Nisaea sediminum: one gene and its partner. The protein of the gene in region 2 interacts with the protein of the main gene of each other region in a pairwise test. Links are inferred from orthologs where the notes say so. Each region holds a gene or a part of one and is shown on either strand. Other genes may lie near its edges. The genes, in order: ndk and IG122_RS12505.

Region 1 (10,165 bases), on a different replicon or contig from region 2:
CGACGATCGGGGTGATCACCAGAAGCGACAGCAGATTGGCGACCGCGGCGCCGCCGCTGAGCACCTGCCCGGCGACCGTGAGCATCCACTTCCCCGCCTGGGCCGCGATCGCGGGCAGATCGAGGCTATCGGCCCCGCCATTGCCGAGCCAGGCTCGCGCCATATTGAGCAGCGGCTCCGTCGTGACGGAGAGCCGCTCGATATAGTTCGGAAGGGTCTTCGCGAGTTGCATCGCCTGTGCCTGGATCAGCGGGATCAGCAGAAGCAGCAGTCCGGTCCCGGCGAAAAAGAAGCCAAGCAGGACGACGGCGGTACCGGCCGTCCGCGACATCTTCAGCCGCTCGCATCGGTCCACCAGAGGATCCAGAAAATATGCGATCGCCATACCGGCCGCGAACGGCACCAGCACGCTCTTCAGAAAGTAAATCGCCAGCAGAAAAGCGGCGAGCAAGCCGGCCCAGAAGGTGAGCCGTTCACGCTGGGTCATGACGCGTTCCGATGCGGCTGGGGGAACAACCAGGCGTGTGACACGGCATCACTGCACCAGAGGCGGGAGAATGAGCGGCTGCGCCGGAGCGGGCGCCGGCTCGGGGGACGGCGGCAGAACCGGCTGCAGTTGCGGCGCCGGGCGGTATCTTTCCGGCAACTCCGTGCCTTCCTTGTAGAGAATCCAATTACCGCCCATTTCCTCGAGCACGAGGCCTCTCTGTTTCAGGGCAAGAGCAAGCTGGTCCGCGTCGCCATTGATCCAGACGTCGATCAGGGCTTCCGTGCGGGATATCCGGAGCATCTCCCGACGCGAGATCGAGGAGACGCCGTCCAGTCCCTTGCGGACCTCCAGCCAGTAGTCGAAAGACGGCACCGGAACCAGCACCGTCACCCGTGTCTCGAGCCCCGGACTGATGAGGTTCTCGGTTTTCCAGGCTTCCTGAATTTCCGACGCGGCAGCCTTCGCGGCGGCCGCAAGAAGATCCGAGCCGGCCGCACCCGCGTCCGGCGCCACGGTGCGGATCAGCGACTGCCCGTCGGCGACGCCGCCGACATAGATCAGATTAAGCTCCACCGCCTGCGTGCCGGCATCGGTGGTCACGGTCCTCGCATTGGCGATCACGGCCTGCGCAGCACCGTAGCGTGCCCCGATGGTCTGGATTGCTTCCCGGTCGACGAGAACCGCCTGCACCGCCGAAATGTCCCTGATGTCGGCGAGATCGCCGTAGGGGACGGTGATCGGCACCAGACCGTCTCCCGCACCCCGTTCGAGCCAGGCGGCGAGCCAGGGGCTTTCCTCTTCCCAGAGCAGCGGCTTGCGGCCGTCGTTATAGACCGGAAGGATCAATACAGGACGCGAGGCGACCTCCGCATAGGCAATGCCCCGCGCGTTGAAAAACTGCCGCACGGCGAGCGGATTGAAGCGGAAATTGAGCGATCCGAGATAGCGCACGTCCGACGTGCGCTCCCGCGCGACCTCATAGCCCACCGTGAGTCCGACAAGCTCCTCGTCCGACAGGGCCGGAATCTGGGCCGCATTGCTTTTCGGAACGAGGCGATCCAAAAGCCGCCGCCAGGCGTCCCGGCGGCCCTGAACGATCGCCTTCGCCTGGGCGTCGGCGGCGGTCGCGGCCTGGACGTCGACGGCGACAGCGCGCACTTCGAACACCCTGTCCTCGTCCGACTGCGCCCGTGCTCCGGACACGGCGCCGCTCACCAGAAGCGCTGCCAACGCCAGCATGCCGATACATCGCCGCGCGGCCCCGCCCGTCCCCGCCGGAAGCCGGCGCCAGTGCATATTCGTGATCAGCTCAAACATCCCTGAACTCTCTGGCCTGCAGCCAAATCCGCTTGCGGTCCAAGCGCCCCCGTCATAAACCCTCACCCGGGCAGAAAAATGGCACCCGGCACTGCCCGAGTCTTATACCGGATGGCTGAGGAGGAGACCATAACAGGCCTCGACAGATCCAACCGCCCCCTGACCTACAAGGACGCGGGCGTCGATATCGATGCGGCGGACCGGCTCATCGACTTCATAAAACCGCTGACCAAATCCACGCGACGGCCCGGCGCGGACGGTTCCATCGGCGGATTCGGCGGCGTGTTCGATCCGAAAGCCGCCGGCTTCAAGGACCCGGTCTTCGTCGCCGCGACCGACGGGGTCGGAACGAAACTGCGTCTCGCCATCGATACCGGGATCCATTCCGGCGTCGGAATCGACCTCGTCGCCATGTGCGTGAACGATCTGGTCGTACAGGGCGCAGAGCCGCTGTTCTTCCTCGATTACTACGCCACCGGCAAACTCGATGTGGAAGCCGCGCGTGCCGTGGTCGCCGGCATCGCCGAAGGCTGCCGCGAGTCCGGCTGCGCGCTGATCGGCGGCGAGACCGCCGAGATGCCCGGCATGTATGAGGACGGCGATTTCGATCTCGCCGGATTCGCCGTCGGCGCCGCCGAACGCGAGAACCTGATCCTGGAGCCGCGCGCGGAAGCGGGCGACATCATGCTCGGCCTCGCCTCCTCCGGCGTTCATTCGAACGGCTTCTCTCTGGTGCGCCGCATCGTCGATCGCTCCGGCCTTGCATGGTCGGACCCGGCGCCCTTCGACAGGACGCGCTCGCTCGGCGAAGCGCTGCTGACGCCGACACGGATCTATGTGAAATCCTGCCTCGCGGCCCTCAAGGCCGGTGGTGTCACGGGATTCGCCCATATCACCGGCGGCGGTCTGCTTGAAAACCCGCCGCGCTCCTATGCCGAGACCATCGCGGCCGAGATCGACGTGACGGCCTGGGAACTGCCGCCGGTCTTCCGCTGGCTGGCCGAGACCGGCGGCGTCCCCGCCGCGGAGCTCGCCCGGACCTTCAATTGCGGGATCGGCATGACCATCACCGTTTCGCCGGACAAGGTCGAAGCGGTGACAGAGGCCCTGACCTCCTCCGGAGAGACCGTCTACCGCATCGGGCAACTGGTCGAGCGGGCGGAAGGGACGCCGCCCGTTGCGATCACCGGACTGGGAACCTGGCCCGCGTGAGCAAGGCCAGGCTCAGGGTCGGCGTTCTCGTATCCGGCAGCGGCAGCAACCTGCAGGCGTTGATCGATTCCTGCGCCGCCCCGGACCATCCGGCGGAGATCGTCACGGTGATCTCCAACCGGCCGGGGGTGAAGGCGCTCGACCGGGCGAAGAAGGCCGGCATCGAGGCGGTGACCGTCGATCACAAGGCCTATCCCGACCGGGAGAGCTTCGACGCGGAAATGCAGCGCGCGCTTGATGCCGCCGGGGTAGAGTTCATCTGCCTCGCCGGCTTCATGCGCCTGCTGACGACCGGGTTCGTCGAGCACTGGTCCCGGCGGATGATCAATATCCACCCCTCCCTGCTGCCCTCCTTCAAGGGCCTGAACGTGCAGCAGCGGGCGATCGATGCCGGCGCGCGCTTCTCCGGCTGCACCGTGCATTTCGTGACCCCGGAAATGGATGTCGGACCGATCATCCAGCAGGCGGTGGTGCCGATCCATCAGGACGACAGCGCCGAGAGCCTTGCGGCGCGCATTCTGGAGCAGGAGCACCGGATCTATCCGGCCAGCCTGCGTTGGATCGCGGAAGGCCGGATCCGCATCGAAGGCGAACGGGTGCTGCTCGACAGTGCCACACATCCGGACACATCACTGCTCAATCCGGCACCCGAGGCCACAAGATAGGGCCTTGGCGCTCACGGCGCGGTGATTTATACAAATTTCTGAACAATCGAACCGGGCCACGTGCCCGGCCGGTATCCTAGCGGAGGTAACATGGCTGGAAGCAACGCGCAGTCCGATGGCGACTACGTCGAACACAAGCAGAATTACGCAGGTTTCATCACCCTGCTGAAATGGTCGACCGTCAGCGTCGTCATTCTGCTGATCCTGATGGCGGCCTTCCTCGTCTGAGGAACCTTCCTGACGAAGCAAAAAGGGCCGGTCGAACTGACCGGCCCTTTTCGTTTGCCCGATATCAGGATCAGCCGACGATTTCGTTGCCGCTGAAGAACTGGGCGATCTCGACCGCGGCCGTTTCCGCGGCATCGGAACCGTGCACGGTGTTCTCGCCGATGGACTTCGCATAGGCCTTGCGGATGGTGCCCTCGGCGGCTTCCGCCGGGTTGGTCGCGCCCATCACCTCACGATACTTGGCAATCGCGTTCTCGCCTTCGAGAACCTGCACGACGACCGGACCGGAGGTCATGAATTCGACCAGCTCGCCGAAGAACGGACGCGCGCTGTGCACGGCGTAGAAGGTCTCGGCCTGGGCCTGGGTCATCTGGATCCGCTTCTGCGCGACGATGCGCAGGCCGGCTTCTTCGATCATTTTGTTCACGCCGCCGGTCAGGTTCCGCTCGGTGGCGTCCGGCTTGATGATGGAGAAAGTGCGCTGAATGGCCATCGTGTCTCTCTTCTGGTTCCGCCGGGAGGCCGGAGCCGCCCGCGAGATGCGATTGAATAAGCTAAACGGGCGCAAAGGCGCCCGGCGCGCGCCTTATAGCGGGCGCGACGGAACGGGGCAAGCCGGGCGATGGCGCGCCTTGCCCCGGAAATGCAGATTATTTGCGGCGTTTCGCGACCGCGCGCTCGATACGCTCCAGCGCTTCGGTGAGGATCGAACGCGGGCAGGCGATGTTGATGCGCTCGAAGCCCTCGCCTTCGGACCCGAAGACATAGCCCTCGTCGAAGAGGACCTTCACTTCCTCGTGCATCATTGCTTCCAGCTCGAGCTTGTCGAGCCCGAGGCCACGGCAGTCGAGCCAGACCAGATAGGTGCCTTCCGGGTGGATCACCTTGATCTCCGGAATGCGCTCGGCGACGAAGCTTTCCAGAAAGTTCGCGTTCCCGCTCAGGTAATCGAGCACCTGGGAAAGCCATTCCTCGCCCTCGTTGTAGGCGGCCTTGGTCGCCTCCAGGCCGAAGGTATTCATGCCGCCGATACCCGAGGCCCCGATCTCCTTCACCAGCGCTTTGCGGTGCGCCTCGTTCGAGACGATCATGTTGGAGGTATGCAGGCCGGCGAGGTTGAAGGTCTTGGACGGCGCGGTGCAGACAATCGAATTGTCCATGAACTCGCGGCCGAGCTTGCCGTACGGGACGAATGTCGAACCGTTCAGCATCAGGTCGCCATGAATCTCGTCGGCGATGACGACGACGCCATGCTTGTTGCAGATCTCGCCGAGACGCCGCAGTTCCTCTTCCGTCCAGACCCTGCCGACCGGATTGTGCGGGCTGCAGAGGATCAGCAGCTTCGTTTTCGGATCTGCCGCCTTCGCCTCCAGATCGGCGAAATCCATGCGGTAGACGCCGTTCTCCATCATCAGTGAGTTGGAGACGACTTCGCGGCCGTTATTCTCGATCGCATATGTGAAGGGATAATAGACCGGGCGTTGGATCAGCACCTTGTCACCCGGTTCGCTGAGCGCGCGGACCAGCAGGTTCAGGGCCGGCACGACGCCCGGTGTGTTGACGATCCAGTCGGGGTCGATCTTCCAGCCGTGCCGGCGCTCCATCCAGCCGGTCACCGCCTCGTTGTAATCCGGGGTGCGAACGACATAGCCGAAGATCGGATGATCGATACGCTTGCGCATGGCATCGAGGATCGGCTGGGCAACCTGGAAGTCCATGTCGGCAACCCACATCGGCAAGGTGCGGTCGTCCCCGAGGGAGGGGTCGGTGCCCTCCCAGAGCTCGCGCTTGTCGCCGCGCCAGTAGATCTGCCACTTGACGGAATGGGTACCGGTCCGCCGGATTTCCTGATCGAAATTGTATTTCACCTGTTGCTCCAGGGGTTTCTGGTTGTCGTTCCCGCCGGCGGTCAGCCGGCCTTTTCCCATCCACCGGCATCCGTCTGCCGCCAGTAGGCAAGCGTGTGGCCGGAATCCTTGTAGTTCTTCCATCGGGCCCGCGCCGCCGCGACCGCTTCGTTGTTCCGGCCGTCGAACAGCTCGAACACGCGCTCGAAATCGCCGATATGGCCCGAGGTCGCACCGTCCGTCAGGAAGAGGAACCTGGCGCCGTTCGGATTTTCGTCCTCGACGGTGAGCCAGACCGGCTGGTCCTCGGCATGGCCGTCCTTCTCGCTGCCGTGCGGCAGCCAGCTGTCCGGATCGTAGGACCAGAGATGGGCGTTCAGATCGGCGACCCTCTCCTCGCTCGACGCCATCACGACCACACGCGCCTCTGCCTGAAGCGACTTTTCGAGCAGCTTCGGCAGAGCCCATTCAAGGGGGCGCGCGGTCAAATGGTAGAAGTTGATGTCCGTCATCAGAGGAGTGTCGAAGCCGTCAGGCCTCGTAGTTCGCCCGCACCATCTCGTCCAGGAGACGGACGCCCCAGCCAGTGCCGCCTTTCGGCACCGTCGGGGCATCTTTCGAGGACCAGGCCATGCCCGCTATATCCATGTGAACCCAGGGCATATCATTGACGAAACGCTCGAGGAAACAGGCGGCGGTGATGCTGCCGCCCCAGCGCGCGCCGGCGTTCTTCACGTCGGCGATGTCGCTGTCCATCATCTTGTTGTATTCCTCGCCGAGCGGCATCCGCCAGATCTTCTCGCCCGACGCCTTCGCGGCCGCCTCGAGCTTCGAGACCAGATCGTCATTGTTCGAGAAATAGCCGCAATTGACCTGGCCGAGCGCGACCATCATCGCGCCGGTCAGCGTGGCGAGATCCAGCATGAACTGCGGCTTGAAGCGGTCCTGCGTGTACCAGAGCGCGTCGGCCAGCACGAGACGGCCTTCGGCGTCGGTATTGATGATCTCGATGGTCTGGCCGGACATGGAGGTCACCACGTCGCCCGGACGCTGGGCGTTGCCGTCCGGCATGTTCTCGACCAGGCCTACGACGCCGATCACGTTCGCCTTCGCCTTGCGGCCGGCAAGCGCCTTCATCAGGCCGACAACGGTGGCCGAGCCGCCCATGTCCCACTTCATGTCTTCCATGCCGCCGGCCGGTTTCAGCGAGATGCCGCCAGTATCGAAGCAGACGCCCTTGCCGACAAACGCGATCGGCTGCTGCTTCTTCGGACCGCCGTCCCAGCGCATGATCACGAGACGACTTTCGCGTTCGGAGCCCTGACCGACGCCGAGCAGCGCACCCATGCCGAGCTTGCTCATCTGCTTTTCGTCCAGGACCTCGACCTTGACGCCGAGCTCCTTCAGTTCCTCGCAGCGCTTGGCGTAGGAGACCGGATAGAGGACGTTCGGCGGCTCGCTGACGAGATCGCGGGCGAGGAACACACCTTCGGCGATCGCTTCAAGCGCTTCGGCTGCTTTTTTCGCCTCGGCGGCCTGATTGGTCAGCACCGTCAGCTTCTGCAGGACCGGCTTGTCTTCCTTCTTCAGCTTGGTCTTGTACTTGTCGAACCTGTAGGTCCGCAGCAGGCCGCCGAAAGCGAGGCGGGCGGCACGGTCCGCAGCCTTGTCGTCGGCTTTGCCGTCCGCGGTGTGCGGCTCGAACAGCACCGACACTTCCTTGTCGCCGGCGGAAAGAATCGCCCCGACGATGGCGCCGCCGGCATTTTCGCACCAGAGCTCGTCGATGTCGGTTCCGTCGCCGAGACCGTACAGCAGAACAGTACCGTTCTCTCCGAAGACGGAAAGGGTCTGCTTCGCCTTGCCGGTGAATTTGTTGGCCTTCATCGCGCGGGACAGAAGCCCGCCGAGCTGCTCGTCGAGCTCCGCGCCGAGCGGCAGGAGCTTTCCGCCGTCCATCACTCCGACGACGACGGCGCCCTTTTTCGGCAGTGCCAGTTTCTGAAACCCGATCTTCATTCCGATTCTCTCCCGGCCAGGTCAGCGTCCCGAACAGTGCCCTCCGGTCTCCGACCGGGGCATAAGGTCGCCGCAATCACAATGTCGCCGCGAAACCTTGCATGCTTGGGAACAAGCCTGTGCTGCTTCACATCCTGAATAAGTTGGTGATTGGAAACACTTGAAACATCGCTATCATGCGCCTTTAAACGCGGGTTGTGCAAGGACCCGCCGGAGCGGCTCCGGCCAAACGGAACAATCCAGTCGAACGGGACCATGAGGATCGACCGCTACGTCATTCGCCAGATTTTGGCCGCGATGATCATCGTGGTAGTGTCGCTGACCTGCGTCATCTGGCTGAGCCAGTCCCTGCGCTTCATCGACATGATCGTGAACCGCGGACTGCCGCTCGCGACCTTCATCTATTTCACCGTCCTGCTGATGCCGACCTGGCTGTCGCTTGTGTTGCCGATCGCCTGTTTCGCGGCGACCATGTTCGTCTACAGCCGGATGTCGAGCGATCGCGAGCTCGTTGTCCTGACCGCATCCGGCCTCGGTCCGATAGGGCTCGCCCGCCCGGCCCTGATCGTGGCGCTCGGCGTGACCCTGCTCGGCTACCTGCTCAGTCTCTATCTCGTCCCCGTCTCCTATCGCGGCTTTAAGGAGCTGCAGTTCCAAATCCGGCACAATTACACCAACGTGCTGTTGCGCGAGGGCGTCTTCAATTCGATGGGAGACGACGTGACGGTCTTCGTACGGGCACGGCAGCCGAGCGGAGAGCTGTCGGGGATCATCGTCCAGGACGACCGCGAGAGTGACGAGTCGGTGACTCTGCTGGCAGAAAGCGGAGCCCTGATCCTCGACGAAACCAGCCCGAAGGTCCTGATGGTCAACGGCAACCGGCAGGCTCGAAACAACGAAACCGGCCGCATCAGCATCCTCTATTTCGATCGCTACACGGTCGATCTCGGCGGCTTGCAGGAGGCCGTGCAGCGGACCACGCGCGATCAGAACGAACTTTTTATCGACGAACTCCTGAATCCGACTGAACAGGTCACGCAGCCGAGGAATTTCGGCAAATACATGGCCGAGGGCCACAGCCGGCTGGTAACGCCGCTGCTTGGCCTCGCCCTCCCGCTGATCGGCCTCGTCGTCGTGCTCCGCGGAGAATTCAGCCGCCGCGGACGGAGCAGCCGGCTGGTGGCCGCCGTGCTCCTCGTCGGTCTCGTCCAGGCCGCGGTTCTCGGTTCGAAATACGTTGCGGCGAAAGAGCTCGGTCTGATGCCGATGATGTATGCCTCTGCCATCGGCCCGATCCTGCTTTGCCTCCTCCTGCTGACACGACAGAAGATGCGGCGCCCGAAACCCGGCAGCCTGCCGGCCGAGGGGACGCCGGCATGAAGCTTTCCGGAACTCTCTCGCTCTATTTCGGAAAGCAGTTCCTGCTCTGGGTGCTCGGCACTTTCCTCGCGATCATGGCCATCGTATTCCTGCTCGATTCCATCGAACTGCTGCGCCGGGGGGCCGACAGGGAGGACGCAACGCTCAGCCTGATGCTGCAGATGGCGGCATTGAAAGCACCGCAGATGGGCCAGACCATCCTGCCTTTCGCGACCCTGTTCGGTGCCATGCTGGCCTTCACCCGCATGACCCGGACGAACGAACTGGTCGTGGCCCGCGCCGCCGGTGTCTCTGTCTGGCAGTTCCTGCTGCCAGCCCTGACCATCGCCTTCCTCGTCGGCATCTTCAAGATCGCGGTCTTCAACCCCGTCGCCTCGGTGATGACGGCGAAATACGAAGCCCTGGAAAACCGCGTGTTGCGCGACAAGGGCAATTTCCTTGCGCTGACCGACGGCGGGCTCTGGCTCCGGGAGCAGACGAGCACCGGTCACTTCGTGCTGCACGCCACCGGCGTTGCGGCCGACGGCGCGAGCCTCTCGGGTCTCACCGTCCTCTTCTTCCTCGGCGAGGACCGCTTCGAAGCCCGCGTCGACGCCGAGGAGGCCATGTTGCGGTCCGGCTTCTGGGAGATGCAGAACGCCGTGCTCACGACAAAGAACGCAATTCCCGAAGTCCGAGCGATCTATCGTTTGCCCACGGCCCTCACCCTCGACAACATTCAGGACAGTTTCTCGCCGCCCGAGACCATGTCCTTCTGGGAGCTGCCGAAATTCATCGCCATTCTGGAAAGCGCAGGATTCTCGGCAGTCCGGCACAGACTCTACTGGCACGCGCTGCTGGCCTCTCCGCTGCTGCTCTGCGCGATGGTCCTGATCGCGGCCACCTTCTCCCTCCGGCTCACGCGGCGCGGTGGAACTCTGGTCTGGGTCAGCGCCGGCCTGTTCTCGGGATTCTTCCTCTATTTCACGTCCGACCTCGTCTTCGCGCTCGGCCTCTCGGCCCGTATT
Region 2 (10,117 bases):
GCGCCTCCCAGGACGCGAGCGGGGCCGAGATATAGACCCGGTTCAGGTCCCAGCGTCCGACGACGGTATAGACCGATGTGATCTCGCCGCTGTCGACATAGGGCTGCAGGACCGCCTCCATGAGGTCGGCCTGCTTGTTGCTGTATTCGAGACCGACGCCGTCCGGACCGGTTCCCAAGATGTAGATCCGGCCTCGGTCTTCGGAGGGCAGAAGCTCCTGATCGAGCGCCTTGAAGGTAACCCAGGCACCAGCTGCCACCGCGAGCGACACCGCGATGACGATGACCGGAACCGACAGTGTCGCCCTCAGCGTCGCCCCGTAGACCCGCGCCAGCATGTCTCCGATCCGCCCCATGAAGGTGCGCAGCCCGATCCGGTCCTCGCCGGCAGCCGCGAGCCGGGCCGAGAGCGCGGGCACCAGCGTGAGCGCGACGAAAGAGGAGATCAGCACCGCGATGGCCAGCACGAAACCGAATTCGCGGAACAGCCGCCCCGCCGTGCTCGGCAGGAAGGAGATCGGCACGAAGACGGAAATCAGGGTCGCCGTGGTCGCGACGACGGCGAAAAACACCTGACGGGTGCCGAGCACCGCGGCTGCCCTTCCGCCAAGGCCTTGGGCGCGCCGGCGCTGGATGTTTTCAAGCACGACGATGCTGTCGTCGACGATCAGGCCGGTCGCCAGAACGAGGGCGAGCAGGGTCAGGATGTTGATCGAGAAGCCGAAGGCCCAGATCGCCGCGACGGAGCCGATCAGAGCGACCGGAATGGCGATGCAGGGCACAAGCGTCGCCGCCGGCGAGCCGAGAAAGACCCAGAGCGTGACGATGACGATGAGCACCGCCAGCAGCAGGGTAAAGAGAACCTCTGAAACCGATCCCTCGATGAAGAGCGCATCGTCGGAGGTGACCATCACCTCAAGATTGTCGAAACGCTTGTTCAGGGTGGCGACCGCCTTGTGCACGGCCTTCGAGATCTCGATCGTGTTGGACTGCGCCTGCCGCACGATGCCGAGACCGATGGTTTCCTCGCCGTTGACCCGGACGAGGCTTTCCGGATCCTCCGGCCCGAAAAAGACCTGCGCCACGTCGCCGACGCGGACGGCGCCCCGGATGATGATATCCTCGACCTCCTTCGCCGATTCCACCGTCGCGTTGGCACGGACCAGCAATTCCTGGTCGAGCGATGCGAAACTGCCGGCCGGAATGTCGAAGGGCGCGTTCTTCAGCGCCGCGATGACGTCGGCGATCGAAAGCGCGAAGGCGCTCAGCCGCATCGGGTCGAGCACGACGCGCAGCAGACGCGACCGTTCGCCGTAAAGGTTCACGTCAGCCACGCCGTCGATCGAGATCAGTTCCGGGATCACGTCATTCTCGACGATCCGGGTCAGATCGTCATCCGTGAGCCCATGGCCGGAAACCGCAAGCTGCATGATCGGGCTCGCGTCGGCGTCGGCCTTGATCACCGTCAGCTGTTCGACATTCTCCGGCAGTTCCCGCTGCACCCGGCTGACCGCCTCGCGCACGTCCGAGGCCGCGACGTCGAGATCGGCGGAGGGACTGAATTCGGCATGCAGTCGGAAATTGTTCTCCTCGCTGGAGGAACGGATGCGCTGCACCCCGTTGACGCGCGCGACCGCGCCCTCGACGAGGCTTGTCACCTCGCTGTCCATGGTCTCCGGCGAGGCGCCGTCGAGAATGCCGCGCACCGAAACGATCGGCCGGTCCACATTCGGCAGTTCGCGGACCTCGACCGCCAGAATGGCGGCGACGCCGGCGAGCGCGATCAGCAGGTTGAGAACCAGCGCCAGCCACGGGCGCCGGACGCTGAGAGACGGAAGGTCGTTCTCGGAACCGCCGCTGCCCGGAATCATGACGTGGTCGCGTCTTTCCGCGCCTTCACCGGAGCCCGGTCCGGACCGCCGTCGGGAAGAATCTCGACCTTCGTGCCCTGACGCATCCGGTGCAGCCCCTGGGTGACCACCTTGTCGCCGTCGGCGAAATTGGCATCGACCAGAACCGTCGCCCCCTGCCGCTGTACGATCGAGACAGGCTGACGCCGGGCGACCCCGTCGGACACGGCCCAGACGAAGGAACCGTCCCCGCCCCACTGGATCGCCACTTCGGGAATGCTGGCGCGGGTCTGCCCCTCGACATCCAGCGTCACCCGGAAACTCATGCCGGGACGGAGACTGTCGTCCAAATTGGGAATGCGGGCACGAACCACGAAAGTCCGCGTCTCTTCGTCGATCCGACTTCCGATATCATAGATCTCGCCGCCCTCGATCGGCGCGGTATCGCCGGTCCAGAGCGCGAGCTTGACCGGGTCTCCGACATTGATCCTGCCGAGCAACCCCTCGGGAACCTCGAAGCGGACCAGCAGGCTCGAGCGGTCGTCGAGCACGGCGATTTCCGTATCGGTGTCGACCCGGTCGCCGATCTCGACATCCGTCATGCCGATCCGGCCCGAGAAGGGCGCGAGCAGAACGCGGTCCTGAAGCGCGATCTGGGCCTGCTCCAGATCGATCTTGGCCGCATCGAGCGCGGTGAGCGCATCGTCCAGCGCGGCCTGGGTCGAGGCGCCGCTGCCGCGCAGCTTGCCGAGACGTTCGGCAACCCTCTGTGCCGCCTCGAGCCGGACCCGCGCCAGATCGACCGCCAGCCGCTCGCTCTTCCGTTCAAGCTCAAGCAGAACCTGCCCCTTGGAAACCTCGGCATCGGTCTTGAGCGCGGTCGCGGTGACGCGTCCGTCGGCAGCCGTGTGCAGGCGCGCAGACTGATAGGCGCGGGCCGTCCCCACCGCCTCGGTCCGCAGCCGTTCCTTCACGAAATCCACATCCGCCACAACGACCGCGGCGGACTGCTCCCGCCCCTTGCCGCGCGCCTCTCCCGCCTCGTTCTTCAGGCCGAGATACGGACCGAGATAGGTCCAGCCTCCGACCAGAAGACCGGCAGCCAAGACCACCACAAACAACTGACGCCAGACACTCATCGGCACGGCCCCGCACAAACTTCCGCAAAGACTGGAAACGTTCGAGAGAGTGTAATCCGTCGCCGTCCAAAGTCTATCGGACGAAAAATTAATCGTGGAAAACCTGCCGGGCCTCGGACCCCGCCCGGTTTCTATTCCGGACGCGGCTGGATCGGCGGCTGGACATCGTCCGGGATCGGACAGCGGTAGGGTGTCTTCGCGGTCTTCGCCGCATGATCCGCCTTGGCCGCCGCCATGAGCTCCTCGTCGCGCAGCAGGTCGACGGCGGTGCCCGCCATGACCTTCGCCGCATAGATCATGCCCTTGTGCGCCGCAGGCGCCATGCCCTGGGCCGTCATCTGCCAGGAATGGCCCGGCGTGCCGATCGCCTGGGTCGCGACCCGCGCCTCGATTGTCGGCACCACCCAGCTGACGTCGGAGACATCGGTCGAGCCCGGCATCGAGACGCCCTTGACGTCGAGCGGGACGATGAAGTCGCAAAGCGGGGTGTCCTCTCGCGCCTCGACCCCGGCCTTGCGGTATTCGTTGGCAATGTCCTGTTCGGTGAGGGTCGCCTGGATCTCGGCCGCGTATTTCCGGTCCTCGGCATCGAACGGCACCGGGCCCAGGCGCTGCATGTTCTCGTAGAGCGCCTTTTCGAGCGGCGAATTGGCAAGCATGTTGGAGACCGCGCTGACGATCTTCCAGGTCATCTTGGTCTCGGTCATCAGCGCCGCGCCCTCGGCGACCTTCTTCACGCGCTCGACCAGTTCCTGCATGCCCGCGAGATCGCGCGCCCGCACGGCATGACGCACCTTGGCGAAGCCCTGCACCACGTTCGGCGCGACCCCGCCGCCATCGAGCATGGCGTAGTGGATGCGGGCGTCGGAGGGCATGTGCTCACGCATGTAATTGACGCCGATATTCATCAGCTCCACCGCGTCGAGGGCGCTGCGGCCGAGATGGGGGGCGCTCGAGGCATGGCTGGAGCGGCCGTGGAAAGAGAAATCGATCCGTGTGTTGGCGAGCGAGTTGGCGAGCCCGACGCGGGTCACGCCGGCCGGATGCCAGGTCACCGCCGCGTCCACGTCGTCGAAAGCGCCGGCACGGACCATGAAGCCCTTCGCCGCCCCGCCCTCTTCCGCCGGGCAGCCGTAATAGCGCACGCGGCCGGGGGTGCCGGTCTTCTCCAGCCAGTCCTTGAGACCCGCGGCGGCGAGCAGCGCGGCGGAGCCGAGCAGGTTGTGACCGCAGCCATGGCCGTGGCCGCCGGCCTCGACCTCTTTCGGTTCGGCGATATTGGCGACCTGGCTGAGGCCGGGAAGCGCGTCGTACTCGCCGAGCACGGCGATCACCGGCCCGCCCTCGCCGGCCTCGCCCATGACCGCCGTCGGAATGCCGCCGACATTCTCCGTCACGCGGAAGCCGTACTGCTCCAGCATCTTCCGGTGCTCCTCGGCGGAGCGGTATTCGGTATAGGCGATCTCGGGCATGCCCCAGATCCGGTCCGACAGGCCGATGAAATCCTCGCGATGCTCGTCGACAAGATCCCAGATCAGTTCGGCATTCGACATGGCGTTCTCTCTCCTGGACGCATTTTTTGACCGGCGCGGAACAGGCGGGAAAACGGAGCCGCGCGGAGTGAATAGGAAGGGTGGAAACGATGCGCCCGGTGAAATTGGCGGTCAAGCGCAACAGGCCCGTCCGGGCCGGGAAGAGCGTCTTTCCGGGCACGCGCCAATCCGATATGTTCTTATTTTGTTCTATACGCTAGACTGCATTTCCTGAGAGCTGGAGGCCGCAGAAATGCAAACACGTGAAGAGAAATTCGACCGCTTCAAGGCGCTGCATGAACGGGATGGCGCGTTCGTCATGCCGAACCCGTGGGACGCGGGATCCGCGCGCCTGCTCGCCCATTGCGGCTTCGAGGCGCTGGCGACGACCAGCGCGGGTTATGCCTTCTCGGTCGGCAAGCGCGATTCCTTCGCCGGCCTCACGCGCGAGGAGCTGCTGGAGAACGCGCGAATGATCGTCGATGCGACCGGGCTCCCGGTCTCGGCGGATCTCGAGGACGGTTTCGGGTCTGCTCCGGAAACCTGCGCCGAAACCATCCGGCTGGCCTGCGAGGCCGGTCTTGTTGGCGGCTCCATCGAGGACGCGACCGGAGACAGCGAGGCACCGATTTTCGAGACCGCGGAGGCCGCCGATCGTGTGCGTGCGGCGGCCGAAGCCGCGGCAGGGCGGTCATTCCTTCTCACGGCCAGAGCCGAGAATTTCCTTTGGGGACGGCCTGATCTCGCAGACACGATCAAGCGCCTTCAGGCATTTTCCGAGGCCGGGGCGGACGTGCTCTACGCGCCCGGCCTGCCGGGTCTGGAAGCCATCCGGACGGTCTGCCGCGAGGTCGACAAGCCGGTGAATGTGGTCATGGGGCTGCAGGGCGCGACCTACACGGTCTCGGAGCTTTCGGACGCAGGTGTCCGGCGCATCAGCGTCGGCGGCTCTTTCGCCCGAGCGGCACTCGGCGCATTGCGGCGGGCTGCGGAAGAGGTGCTGCGGAACGGGACCTTCACATACGCCGCCGATGCAATTCCGGACCGGGAAATCAGTCAGCTCATGTCAGCGGAAAAGCGCTGACGCTACCCTCAACAACGCGGCCCGTCAGATCTGCGGCATAGTCTCGGAGAGCAGGCCGCCCAGCCTCACCGGCTCCGCCGCCGTCGCGAGGCCGGTCGCGTCGTCGCTGACGATCAGGACGCCGGAGACGGACGCCGGACCTTCGGCGGGCTCCAGACGCGGCCGGGCGGTCTTCGAGAGAAAGCGCTCCACCGGGGCTTCCTTCTTCATGCCGATCACGCCGTCATAGGCGCCGCACATGCCGGCATCGGTCATGTAGGCGGTGCCGCCGGGCAGCACCATGTGATCCGCGGTCGGAACATGGGTGTGGGTGCCGACGACCGCGCTCGCCCGTCCGTCGAGAAAATGCCCGAGTGCCAGTTTCTCCGACGTCGCCTCGCCATGCATGTCGATGAAGATGAAATCCGCGCCGTAGCCGAGCGGGCATTCCTCGACGATCTTCTCCGCGGCGAGGAAGGGGCACTCGGCGCTGTCCATGAAGAGGCGCAGGGCGATGTTGGCCACGAGCACGTGGCGACCGTCCTGCGTCGGATAGAGACCGCTGCCCTTGCCGTTGGTCTCCGGCGGGTAGTTCGCAGGGCGCAGCAGGCGCGGCTCGGCGTCGAAATAGGTGAGGATCTCGCGCTTGTCGAAGGCATGATTGCCTGTGGTGACGACATCAGCGCCGGCATCGAACAAAGCCTCGGCGATTTCCGGCGTGATGCCGAAGCCGCCGGCGGAATTCTCGCCGTTGACGATGACGAAATCGACGGCAAGCCGTTCGCGCAGTTCCGGAAGCCGGTCCTGCACCGCCTCGCGTCCGACACGGCCGACGACGTCTCCAAGAAAAAGTACGCGCACGGTTCAGCCCTTTCCGAAATGAGTGGCGCCGGCCTCGGTCAGCAGGGCGTCAAGCCGCTGGTCGGTTGCTTCGCGCGGGACCGCGGCGACGCGCTGCGCTTCATAGGCAAGGCCGATCGCGCGGACGGCACCCGCCGCGCGGAGTTTCTCCAGTGTCCGGTCGTAGAATCCGCCACCATAGCCGAGACGGTAGCCCGCATCGTCGAAAGCCAGCATCGGGACGAGCAGGGTGCCCGGCTCGAGTTCGGGGGCGCCGACATCGGGCACCAGACCGCCCAAGCCGTGTTTGACCAGAGACGCCCCCGGCCCCCAAAGCCTGAAAGCAAGCGGTGCCGCATTCTGCACCGCGACCGGCAGCACGATCCGGTGTCCCCGCGCATGCAGAGCGAGCATCAGAGGCCGCGGATCGATCTCGGAGCGGAACGGCCAGTAGGCGGCGACGACGGACGCCGGAGAAAGCTCGAAATTTTCGAGGAAACTGTCACGAACGAGATTGCCGGCGCGCTCCGAAAGCTCGGCATGCGCCCGCTGCCGGCGCTCCTCGATCATCTTTCGCAGGGCGACCTTCTCGGCGGCCATGCGGTCAGTCGATGTCCTGGAGTTCGAGGCGGGATCCGGCAAGGGCCGTCTTTCGTCTGGAAAAAAATCTGAACGGCGCCGCCACGACCGTTGGCCGTAATAATCCTCTGTGGCCTGCAAAGCAGGTGGGCGCCGCATACCGGAACCACGGTCCCGGCAGAGACAGCTCCCGAAGGATCGTTTATAGCCCCAGGGATTGTGAGGCCTGACGCATCGCGCAGCTACCGTCCGGGGACATATCTAGGCGCGTTCAAGCTGGTCTGCAATGCTCTCGATTCGTCCGGCCATCGCATTCAGCGCGGCGGCGATCTTCTCCTCGCTCTCGCCGACCGGGCTCGTCCCGTTCTCCGCCGCCATCTCCGCCTCGATCTCGCGCAGATCGACAAGCTCGTCCGCGATCAGCAGCGAGGCCATAACGAGGAGACGCGTGTCGCCGATCTGGCCGATCTGCTCGACCAGGTCTTTCACGTGCGAATCAACCATCGCCGCAAGGCTGGCGATCCGGCTCTCCTGCCCGTCCTCGCAGGCGATGCGGTAGTTCTTGCCGTTGATGGTAATCTCGACCTGGGCCACCGCCTTATCCTTCCAGCACGAATTTCAGGCGGCCGATGGTCTTGTCCAGCTTCTCGCTGACCTCATCGGTGACCTTGGAGAGTTCGGCATATTCCTTCTTGGCCGCGTCGAGTTCCGCCTGCAATTCGGCAGAGCGCGAGCTGAGTTCGAGGGCCTTGTGCGCGGCACCGTCGAGCCGTTCGATTGCGGCTTCGAGGCGTGCGGCGGCGGAATCGAGTCGGGACATCCGGTCCTGTCCTTAACAACGCTTGATTTTCGGGCATCCCGCGCCCGGCGGCGGAAGCATACAAACTGCAATATCAAGGCGTCAACGCGCGGCCTTGGGGGACCACGTCATCCCCCCCGAACTCCGGAGTTGACTGTACGGGGGCAGGACGGCATTTTCACCCCGCCTTTTCCGGGGCAGAGACCACCTTGTGCGCCCGCCCCGTTCATCAGATGCGGCCTCCCGTCCGGACCGTCCGGGGAAGGGCGCCGCCGAACACGATTGATGCCCATGAACACGACATCTCCTGTTGCAAGCGACGGTTCGGGAAGCGCCGTTTCGCACGACATGCTCGCGAACGCGATCCGCGCGCTCTCGATGGACGCGGTGGAGAAGGCCAAGTCCGGCCATCCCGGCATGCCGATGGGCATGGCCGATGTCGCCACCGTGCTGTTCTCGGAATTCCTGAACTACGATCCGAAGGCACCGGACTGGGCGGACCGCGACCGCTTCATCCTCTCCGCCGGCCACGGCTCGATGCTGATCTACTCGCTGCTGCATCTGACCGGCTACGACGATGTCACGCTGGACGAGATCAAGAATTTCCGCCAGCTCGGCTCGAAGACCCCGGGCCACCCGGAATACGGCCACACCGCCGGGATCGAGACCACCACCGGCCCGCTCGGACAGGGCTTCGCCAATGGCGTCGGCATGGCGCTCGCCGAGCGCATGACCAATGCCCGCTTCGGCGACGATCTGGTCGATCACTACACCTACGTGATCGCCGGCGACGGCTGCCTGATGGAAGGCATCAGCCACGAGGCCGCCTCCATGGCGGGCCATCTGAAGCTCGGCAAGCTGATCGTGCTGTTCGACGATAACGGCATCTCGATCGACGGTTCGACCGATCTTTCGGTCTCCGACGACCAGCTGATGCGTTTCGAGGCCTATGGCTGGGACACCAGCCGGGTCGACGGCCACGATGCCGAGGCGATTTCCGCCGCCATCGAGGCCGCTCGGTCCGACGATCGCCCGTCCCTGATCGCCTGCCGCACCAAGATCGGTTTCGGCGCGCCGACGAAGGAAGGCAAATCCTCCTCCCACGGCGCCCCGCTCGGCGCGGACGAGATTGCCGGCGCCCGCGAGAATCTCGGCTGGAGCGCAGGCCCGTTCGAGATCCCGGCCGAAGTTCTGGACGCCTGGCGTGCCATCGGCGCCGACCGTGCCGGCGCGCATGTCGCCTGGACCGCGCGCTATGACGGCGCCGACGCGGCGACCCGCAAGGCCTTCGACGCGGCGATGTCCGGCAAGCTTCCGGCCGGCGCCGAAAAGGCGATCAAGGAGCTGATCGCCAAGCACGGCGCGGAGAAGCCGAAGCTCGCCACCCGCGTGGCCTCGCAGAAGGCGCTCGAGGCATTGCAGCCGGAGATCCCGGAACTGGTCGGCGGCTCGGCCGACCTCACCGGCTCGAACAACACCAAGGTCGGCGGCCAGGACGCGGTCCGGGCCGGCGACTACAGCGGCCACTACATCTATTACGGCGTGCGCGAGCATGCGATGGCCGCCGCGATGAACGGCATGGCGCTGCATGGCGGTCTGATCCCCTACGGCGGCACCTTCCTCGTCTTCACCGACTATTGCCGCCCGTCGATCCGCCTCTCGGCCCTGATGGGGCTCCGCGTCATCTACGTCATGACGCACGATTCCATCGGTCTCGGCGAGGACGGCCCGACGCACCAGCCGGTCGAGCATGTCGCCGCCCTGCGCGCGATCCCGAACCTCAATGTGTTCCGCCCGGCGGATGCCATCGAGACCGCGGAATGCTGGCTCGCGGCACTTCAGGACGAGCATCGCCCGTCAATTCTCGCACTGACCCGCCAGGGTCTGCCGACGGTGCGGGACGGCGACAGTTCCGAGAACCTTTCCGCCAAGGGCGGCTATGTGCTTGCCGACGCCTCCGGCGAGCGCAAGGTGACGATCCTCGCCACCGGCTCCGAGGTCGAGATCGCGCTCGCCGCGAAGGCCGCGCTCGACGCCGACGGCATCGCCACCGCGGTCGTCTCCATGCCGTCCATCGAGCGCTTCACCGCTCAGGATGCAGCCTACCGCAAGCAGGTGCTCGGCTCGGGCAGCGTCATGGTCGCTGTCGAGGCCGGGATCCGGCAGAGCTGGGACGGGCTGATCGGGCTCGACGGCATCTTCGTCGGCATGAACTCATTCGGCGCGTCCGCGCCTTACGACGACCTCTACAAGCATTTCGGCATCACCAGCGATGCCATTGTGGCCGAGGTCAAGAAGCGTCTGGGATAATCCCAC

What was found.
Region 1: the proteins of IG122_RS12505 (region 2) and ndk interact in binary tests that used the Escherichia coli proteins (3 or more experiments, as listed by UniProt). The link is inferred for Nisaea sediminum from one-to-one orthologs.

What each region holds. Positions count from the first base shown.
Region 1 is NZ_JACZCQ010000011.1:48,352-58,516, forward strand. What follows is about bases 2,695-5,613. They hold ndk (nucleoside-diphosphate kinase), read right to left. Parts: upstream 4,406-5,613; coding sequence 3,983-4,405; downstream 2,695-3,982. Other genes in these bases: purM (phosphoribosylformylglycinamidine cyclo-ligase), read left to right, coding at 2,695-3,019; purN (phosphoribosylglycinamide formyltransferase), read left to right, coding at 3,016-3,684; IG122_RS20480 (aa3-type cytochrome c oxidase subunit IV), read left to right, coding at 3,775-3,912; IG122_RS20490 (MalY/PatB family protein), read right to left, coding at 4,563-5,613. Also shown: IG122_RS20460 (AI-2E family transporter), read right to left, coding at 1-487; IG122_RS20465 (DUF2066 domain-containing protein), read right to left, coding at 536-1,807; more of purM, read left to right, coding at 1,919-2,694; more of IG122_RS20490, read right to left, coding at 5,614-5,840; IG122_RS20495 (DNA polymerase III subunit chi), read right to left, coding at 5,822-6,271; IG122_RS20500 (leucyl aminopeptidase), read right to left, coding at 6,291-7,778; LPS export ABC transporter permease LptF, read left to right, coding at 8,034-9,158; LPS export ABC transporter permease LptG, read left to right, coding at 9,155-10,165. UniProt on the Escherichia coli protein: Major role in the synthesis of nucleoside triphosphates other than ATP. The ATP gamma phosphate is transferred to the NDP beta phosphate via a ping-pong mechanism, using a phosphorylated active-site intermediate.
Region 2 is NZ_JACZCQ010000006.1:104,898-115,014, forward strand. The notes cover bases 5,236-8,106. They hold IG122_RS12505 (5-formyltetrahydrofolate cyclo-ligase), read right to left. Parts: upstream 7,024-8,106; coding sequence 6,448-7,023; downstream 5,236-6,447. Other genes in these bases: IG122_RS12495 (isocitrate lyase/PEP mutase family protein), read left to right, coding at 5,236-5,604; IG122_RS12500 (TIGR00282 family metallophosphoesterase), read right to left, coding at 5,629-6,444; IG122_RS12515 (cell division protein ZapA), read right to left, coding at 7,264-7,596; IG122_RS12520 (hypothetical protein), read right to left, coding at 7,601-7,822; tkt (transketolase), read left to right, coding at 8,093-8,106. Also shown: IG122_RS12480 (efflux RND transporter permease subunit), read right to left, coding at 1-1,870; IG122_RS12485 (efflux RND transporter periplasmic adaptor subunit), read right to left, coding at 1,867-2,988; IG122_RS12490 (M20 family metallopeptidase), read right to left, coding at 3,120-4,541; more of IG122_RS12495, read left to right, coding at 4,774-5,235; more of tkt, read left to right, coding at 8,107-10,111. UniProt on the Escherichia coli protein: Involved in the removal of 5-formyltetrahydrofolate.